Linked DNA regions of Allorhodopirellula heiligendammensis. The protein of the gene in region 2 interacts with the protein of the main gene of each other region in a pairwise test. Links are inferred from orthologs where the notes say so. Each region holds a gene or a part of one and is shown on either strand. Other genes may lie near its edges.

The links. Proteins that work in one complex are often made in the same cells at the same time.
Region 1: the proteins of ftsH (region 2) and hflK interact in binary tests that used the Escherichia coli proteins (3 or more experiments, as listed by UniProt). The link is inferred for Allorhodopirellula heiligendammensis from one-to-one orthologs.

What each region holds. Positions count from the first base shown.
Region 1 is NZ_SJPU01000002.1:753,242-756,830, forward strand. The notes cover bases 125-3,094. They hold hflK (FtsH protease activity modulator HflK), read left to right. Parts: upstream 125-1,101; coding sequence 1,102-2,088; downstream 2,089-3,094. Other genes in these bases: Poly21_RS13200 (c-type cytochrome), read right to left, coding at 125-364; Poly21_RS27515 (hypothetical protein), read left to right, coding at 563-931; hflC (protease modulator HflC), read left to right, coding at 2,085-3,053. Outside these bases: more of Poly21_RS13200, read right to left, coding at 1-124; Poly21_RS13215 (DUF7133 domain-containing protein), read left to right, coding at 3,571-3,589.
Region 2 is NZ_SJPU01000002.1:1,210,951-1,214,560, reverse strand. What follows is about bases 437-3,427. They hold ftsH (ATP-dependent zinc metalloprotease FtsH), read left to right. Parts: upstream 437-915; coding sequence 916-2,940; downstream 2,941-3,427. Other genes in these bases: rsgA (ribosome small subunit-dependent GTPase A), read left to right, coding at 2,945-3,427; Poly21_RS14935 (outer membrane protein assembly factor BamB family protein), read left to right, coding at 437-790. Outside these bases: more of Poly21_RS14935, read left to right, coding at 1-436; more of rsgA, read left to right, coding at 3,428-3,610. UniProt on the Escherichia coli protein: Acts as a processive, ATP-dependent zinc metallopeptidase for both cytoplasmic and membrane proteins. Plays a role in the quality control of integral membrane proteins.

The sequences.
Region 1 (3,589 bases), 460 kb from region 2 along the record:
CCGCGACGACCTCTTCCTTGGAATCCTGGGACAAGCCTGATAGCACGTCAGGCATCGTCGTGCCTGGATGAACTGATGTCGGCGAAGCCAAGTAATCACTTAGCCACTCCTGACTAACTCGGCGTGCGATGCCATTGAGTTGCGGTCCCCCTTTGGCACTGATCCGCTCGTTCAAATGACAGGCTGTGCAACTCAGTTCACTCAGTAACACCTCGCCAGCGAGCGCCTGGTCAACCTCATCATGGCGACCAAATCGTTCAAAACCGGAAACGAATGGAACAGAACTCTCCGCAGCCACGATCGTACTGTTCAGAATTGCGAGCAGACCCATCCAGAAGATCTTTGCGATGCGATTGTCGATCATCGGTCAGACACCCCCAGATCGATATTGTGATCCATGTCGATACGGTTTCTCCTGGAGAGCACACGCTCGCAGCGGTGAAGCAGAGCCGAACCAACGGACGAATGTCTCCATCTCCGAGGTGGTGCAGCGGCCATCGTGACGTCTTGGCGAAATGAAAGTTTGCTAAACAAGTGCGTCTGAGTATAGGAAGTGTGAATCGTGGGAACAGCTATTGGTGGGGAAAGTGAACGAATCTTCATTCCGAAGCAGAGGCGTACCGGTGATCGGATGAAGTCGTGCGGTGCTGAATCGGAATATCGAGCGGCGCATAGTGTACACCATGAGACGTTGCTCTACGGCGGTGCTCCTCATGCTTCCTCTTACGGCTGTCCACCACCGCAAGCTGGAGGATTGATCCTGCTCAGCATGGCGAAGCCTGCCAACAGGCTCACTGTTGGGGAAAACTGCGTCACCAGCGCCTTTGATGTGGGAGATCCGTTGATCGCCCTGCCATACTCACTCCAATTGCAGCATGAAGTGTGGTCGATCACACTGCATCGGTCCGCAAGGCCTCCCTGCTTCGACTGATACAAAAGGGAACCCCCCGGCGGGTTTGCTGAGATGGTCGCTGCATCCTCCGATGGGCAAGCTATACTTGACCTACGCTCAGAGGTCGAACTCGCTGCGTGATTGCGCTGCGATCGCGGCCGCGGTGAGTCTCCCTTCGATTTCCTTACGAACTACCAATTGCATCCCACATGAAGTTTGATCCTGACGACTGGCGAGACTTTGACTGGCGCGACATCGATTGGAATCAAGTGCGAATGCTTTGGCTCGGCGCAGCATTTCTCCTGGTGTTGGTCGTTTACTCTTGCGTGTACACCGTGCAGGCGGAGTCTGAGGGCGTCGTCCAGCGATTCGGTAAATACGTTCGCAACGCGGAGCCTGGCCTGCGGTTCAAACTGCCCTTCGGGATCGAACGTGTGTCCATGGTACCCGTGAAGAGACAGTTGAAGCAGGAATTTGGATTTGGATCTGCCAATGCGACGAATCCGAACCAGTTTTCATCGGAACAGACCCTCGAGCGCGGCATGGTGACCGGCGACCTCAATGCAGCCACGGTTGAGTGGATCATCCAATACCGCGTGCGTGAACCCGAACTTTACCTGTTTAAAGTTCGCAATCCCGACAGCACTCTGCGAGCGCTTTCTGAGTCTGTCATGCGTACCGTCGTAGGCGATCGAACTGTCGATGAGGTCATTACGGTCGGCCGTCAGGAGATCGAAGCTGATGCCCTGATTCAACTGCAGCAGCTCGTCGACAAGTATGAGTTGGGTTTGAGCATCGACCAGGTGCAACTGAAGAATGTGAACCCGCCACTGCCGGTCCAGCGTTCGTTCAACGAGGTGAACCAGGCTCAACAGGAGCGGGAACAACTCATCAATGTTGCCAATGGCGAGTACAACAAAGTCGTTCCCCGAGCGAGTGGCGAAGCGGAACAAAAGATCCAGGCCGCCGAAGGCTACGCTCTGAAGCGGGTCAACGAGGCTGAAGGCGATGTCGCGCGGTTCAACGCTGTGATGACAGAGTACGTCAAAGCCCCTGAGGTCACCAGACAACGCATCTACATTGAGACCATGCGTCAGATCGTTCCTAATCTCGGCAAAAAGATCATCCTTGACGAAAGCGCCAGTCAGATCTTGCCGCTATTGCAATTGTCCACCGATTCAACAAAGAACCCATGATGAAAAATGCACCACTTACCATTCTGGGCGGAATCGGACTGTTCTTGCTGATTCTGTACTTCACCGCGACCTACACCGTGGACGAGACCGAGCAGGTGATCATCACCCAATTCGGAAAGCCCGTTGGTGATCCGATCACCGCCGCAGGTCTGCACCTCAAACTTCCGTTCGTCCAAGACGTGACGCGGATCGAAAAACGCATGCTTGAGTGGGACGGTCGCCCCAATGAAATGCCCACCAAGGATAAAACCTATATTGTTGTCGACACTTTTGGGCGATGGCGAATTAGTGACGCGAAACAGTTCTTTCTGCGACTGCGAGATGAGCGGAGTGCTCAGTCACGTCTCGACGATATTCTCGGCAGCGAGACTCGCAATGCGATCGCGAAACATGAGCTGATCGAGGTGATCAGGACTACCAAGGACCGTGAGCCTAATCAAGATGCCGTGCTCGTCGATGCTCCCGGAAACGTGGGACGTCTCTATCCCATCTCAAAAGGGCGTGCGAAGATCGAAGAGGAAATCTATGGCGAGGCAGCTGAGAAGCTATCGGATTTTGGCATCGAGCTGCTCGACGTACGATTCAAGCGGATCAACTACAACGAGAGCGTACGTCAGCGAATCTATGACCGCATGATCAGCGAACGCCAGCAGATCGCGGAGCGATTTCGTAGCGAGGGCGAAGGCGAAGCCGCGAAGATCCTTGGAAAGAAGGAACGCGACTTATTGAAAATTGAATCCGAAGCATATAAACGGGTCCAAGAAGTCCAAGGCGAAGCAGACGCGAAGGCCAGCGAAATCTATGCGAGCGCCTACAACCAAAGCGAGGACTCCGTCGCATTCTATGAGTTCATCAAGACGATGGAGACCTACCAAGAAATGCTCGGGGGCGACAGCACGCTAATCATGACCACTGGTAGTGATATCTTCAAATTCCTTAAACACGTCAATCCGCCGAAGCAATAGCATCTATCCGGTTCTGATGGGTGACCAACGTGAACTTCGGCTGACCACCGGCATGTAGAAAGGCAGAGCTGTCTTTAAGATGACAGCACTTCGCAACCTCTGACGCGCGATTCCGTCGGTTGAGCCAGGAGACAGGCATGGATGCCCACTGAACCCCTGCCACAGGTTAAGATTGGGCTCCCTCCAAACTGCCTGTTGATTTATCAATCCGCACCGCCAGCGAGACGATCCAGTTGATCGTTTGCTTGAGTTCCGGTTTGGTATTTGTGAATTCGGACAGCGAAAGCAACGAACTCAACAGGCTGTGAAGCCTCCCACTGCCCGCCTGCGATCTTCAATGCATTCTCTCCGCTCCAGACTGACCGCAACTCGATTCCCGACTTGCTTCGTAGTAGCGGTCCTGTCGGCAAACCTGATCTCATCAGCCAGCCTCAGCACTGCTGTACGTGCCCAATCTCCGCAGCCCACCCCTGCCTCGGACACCTCCTATGCAGGAAACGCTGAGGTCGCCGAAATTATGCGGACGCGCCCTGGTC
Region 2 (3,610 bases):
GTCACCGGTCAAAGTCGGCTCGATGGTCGTGGTCGCCGTCATGCAAACCGGTCCGAGCTATTTGGCGGCCTTCGACATTGCCACCGGTGAACTGAAATGGAAAACCGATCGGCTCACCGATGCCCCCAAAGAAGCCGCCCAGAGCTATTCCACGCCGCTGGAAGTTGAGATCAACGGAGAATCGGCAATCGCCACGCTGGGGGCGGACCATTTAACGATCCACCGCTCCGCCGACGGCAAAGAGCTCGGCCGACTCGGCGGCTTCAACCCTGGTGGCGAAGAGTTCTTCCGCTCCATCGCCTCCCCCGTCGCTGAGGGCAATTTGATCATCTGCCCGTACTCTCGCGGAGCCACGCTGACGGCTGTCGATATGCAGAAAGTGGTCGCTGGCGAAGGCCAAGACGCGATTCTCTGGTTCCGCGACGATATCGGTAGCGATGTGCCGACACCGGCCTTGCGTGACGGGGTGGTCTACATGGTTTCCGACGTCAAGCATGACAAGGGAACTGCCTACGCCTTGTCCGCGGATACCGGTGAGACCCAGTGGACCGTTGATTTGCCGCGGACACGACGAAGCTACAGCAGCTCTCCGCTGGTCGCCGGTAATCGGATGTACGTGACGAGCGAAGACGCAATCACCCAGGTCGTCGAGCCCCTCGGTGCCGACGCCAAAGTCATTCGGACCAACGAAGTTGCCGACGACGAAGAATACACCGTAGCCAGCCTCGTGCCGATCAACGGACGACTGGGCCTAAGGACCAAGAACTATTTCTACCTGATCGGTAACTGAGTTACTCGGTTAGTCGCGAGTCCGATTTCGCGGTACACTCCCTCAATACCTCTCTTAAAAACTTAATCGCAGGGTGGCTGGACCGCCAAGCCGGTCATTACCCAGCGACACGATAGGAAAACGATATGGCCAAGGACTCCCCGTCCCCCTCGAAAGAACCGACAGAGCAAGACGGTGGTCGCCGGAGCGGCAATCCGGTCATGATTGCGCTGGTGATTGCTGCCCTGGCAGCACTCCTGTTCCTCAACCGCGGGGAAGAACGAGACAGTATCACGGCGAAATTTTTCCAGGACCAACTCGCTAAAAAGAACGTGCAATCCGTCCAAATTGGCGACCTGGAAGTCACCGGCGAATTCAAATTGGCCCCGGAAAAGCCGTTTCCCGAAGGCAAGAATATCGACGAGGATACCAAACCGGAAAAGTACGACAAAAAGTTTGTGTTCACCCGTCCGGCGGGTTCGGAATACGCTATCAATCTGGCGAAAGAACTAGAGGCCAAAGGGGCCGACGTCGAAAGCTATGAGTTCAAGAAGCCGGATTCGACTGCTGCGATCATGCAGGTCCTGCTGATGCTGATCTTGCCGCTGGGCATCCTGTTTCTAATCTTCACGATGATCCGCCGCAGTCGCAACGAAATGATGGGCGGTGGCGGGTTTCTCTCAGGGTTCAGCAAAAGCCCCGCGAAACGATTCGAAGCCACCGATAAAGTCATCACCTTTGACGATGTCGCTGGCCTGCAGGGCGTCAAAGCCGACTTGCAGGAAATCGTCGAGTACCTCAAAACCCCCGACAAGTTCTCCCGATTGGGCGGCCAAGTTCCCAAGGGCGTGCTCCTCAATGGCCCCCCCGGGACGGGAAAAACACTGCTCGCCCGAGCGGTCGCTGGTGAGGCCGAAGTGCCCTTCTACAGCGTCAACGGCAGCGAATTCATTCAAATGTTCGTCGGTGTCGGTGCCAGCCGGGTACGCGATCTGTTTAAAACGGCCAAAGAGCATTCGCCGTCGATCATCTTCATTGACGAAATCGATGCGGTCGGTCGCCAACGCGGTGCCGGACTGGGGGGCGGGCATGACGAACGCGAGCAAACCCTCAATCAAATCCTCGGCGAGATGGATGGCTTCAGCGGCACCCACGCCGTCATCGTCATCGCAGCGACGAACCGGCCCGACGTGCTCGACCCCGCCCTGCTGCGCCCAGGCCGCTTCGACCGGCATGTCACCGTCGGCCGGCCCACGATGAAGGGCCGTGAGGAAATCTTCAAGGTCCACGTGCGAGATGTACCGCTCGCCGAAGACGTGGACCTCCGCCGGCTCGCCGCCGGCACCGTTGGCTTGACCGGTGCCGATATCCGTAACATGGTCAACGAAGCCGCACTCTGGGCGGCCCGGCAAGACAAGAAGGTCGTCGAGATGACAGACTTCGATTTTGCCCGCGACAAAATCCTGATGGGTGCCAAACGCGAGGAGGTTCTTCAGGAAGACGAGAAAGAAAAAACCGCCTACCACGAAGCCGGACACACGCTCACCGCGTGGCACCTCGAGGGTTCGCACATCGTCCACAAGGTCACCATCATCCCCCGCGGTCGCGCCCTCGGCGTGACCCAGTATGTGCCGAATGAAGACCGGCTCAGTATGAGCAAGAAGGAGCTGCTGCATCAGCTGATCGTCCTGCTGGGCGGGCGAGCCGCTGAAAAAATCATCTACAGCGAAACCTGTGTCGGCGCAGAAAATGACTTGGAACGGGCCACCAGTATCGCGCGGCGGATGGTCACCCACTGGGGTATGAGCCCCAAAATCGGTCCGGTCAGCTACAAAACCAGCGATGAGGATCCATTCCTCGGCCGTGAAATTCATCAGCAACGCCAGTTCAGCGAGCACACCCAAGAACTGATCGATGAGGAAGTCGCCCGATTGCTGCTCGAAGCAGATCAAAAGGCCGAACAGTTGCTTCGCGAACACCGCGGTGAACTGGAAACAATCACCCGCGGATTGCTCGAACGTGAGGAACTCAACGAAGCGGAGCTCACCGAACTGATCGGCCCATCGATTCACAAACGCAAAGGTGACCGCGAGGGCAAAGTCGAGCAAATCATGGCGCCCGAAGGCGCCGCCGAACGCAGCTCGGGTGCCACCGTTCCCCACGAAGAATGACACGTTGGCCAAGAAAAAAGAGGGCAAGTCGAAGGGAAAATTGCGGGCTGAGTTCCGCAAGAAGCATCAGGGTCGCGTCCGCACAAGCGACCTGACGCGTGAATTCCAACAGGACGTGTCATCACGCCTCGATGATGCCGCCCACGGTGAACGCCTCAGCGGCAAAGGCGAACTCACTCGCCGAAAAACGATCGCGGGTGCCGACAATGCACCGCGGGGCAGCGACGGACTCCAAGTTGAAGTCCGCGTCAACGAGGCCCAGCTAACCCATGGCCGCGTGCTCAGTGTTCATGGTCGCCAGAGCAAGGTGCAGGCCGACGATGGCCGGCTCTACGCCTGTGCGGTGCGCCAAGTCCTCAAATCACTCGCCACCGATCAACGAGGCGTCGTCGTCGCTGGTGACCGAGTTTGGTTTCGCATCGAAGGTCGCGAGGGGGACGATGGCCAATCCGGACGCCGCGCCGATGAAGTCGTCACCGGCGATGGGATGATCGAACGTGTCGAACCTCGACACGGTATCATCTGCCGCACCAGTCGCAATAAACAACACGTGATCGCCGCTAACGTCGACGCGCTCTTGATCATTGCCAGCGCCGCCGAACCCGGGATCAAACCCACGCTCATCGATCGCATGTTGCTGACCGCCTCGCAGCACGATATTGAGCCAGTC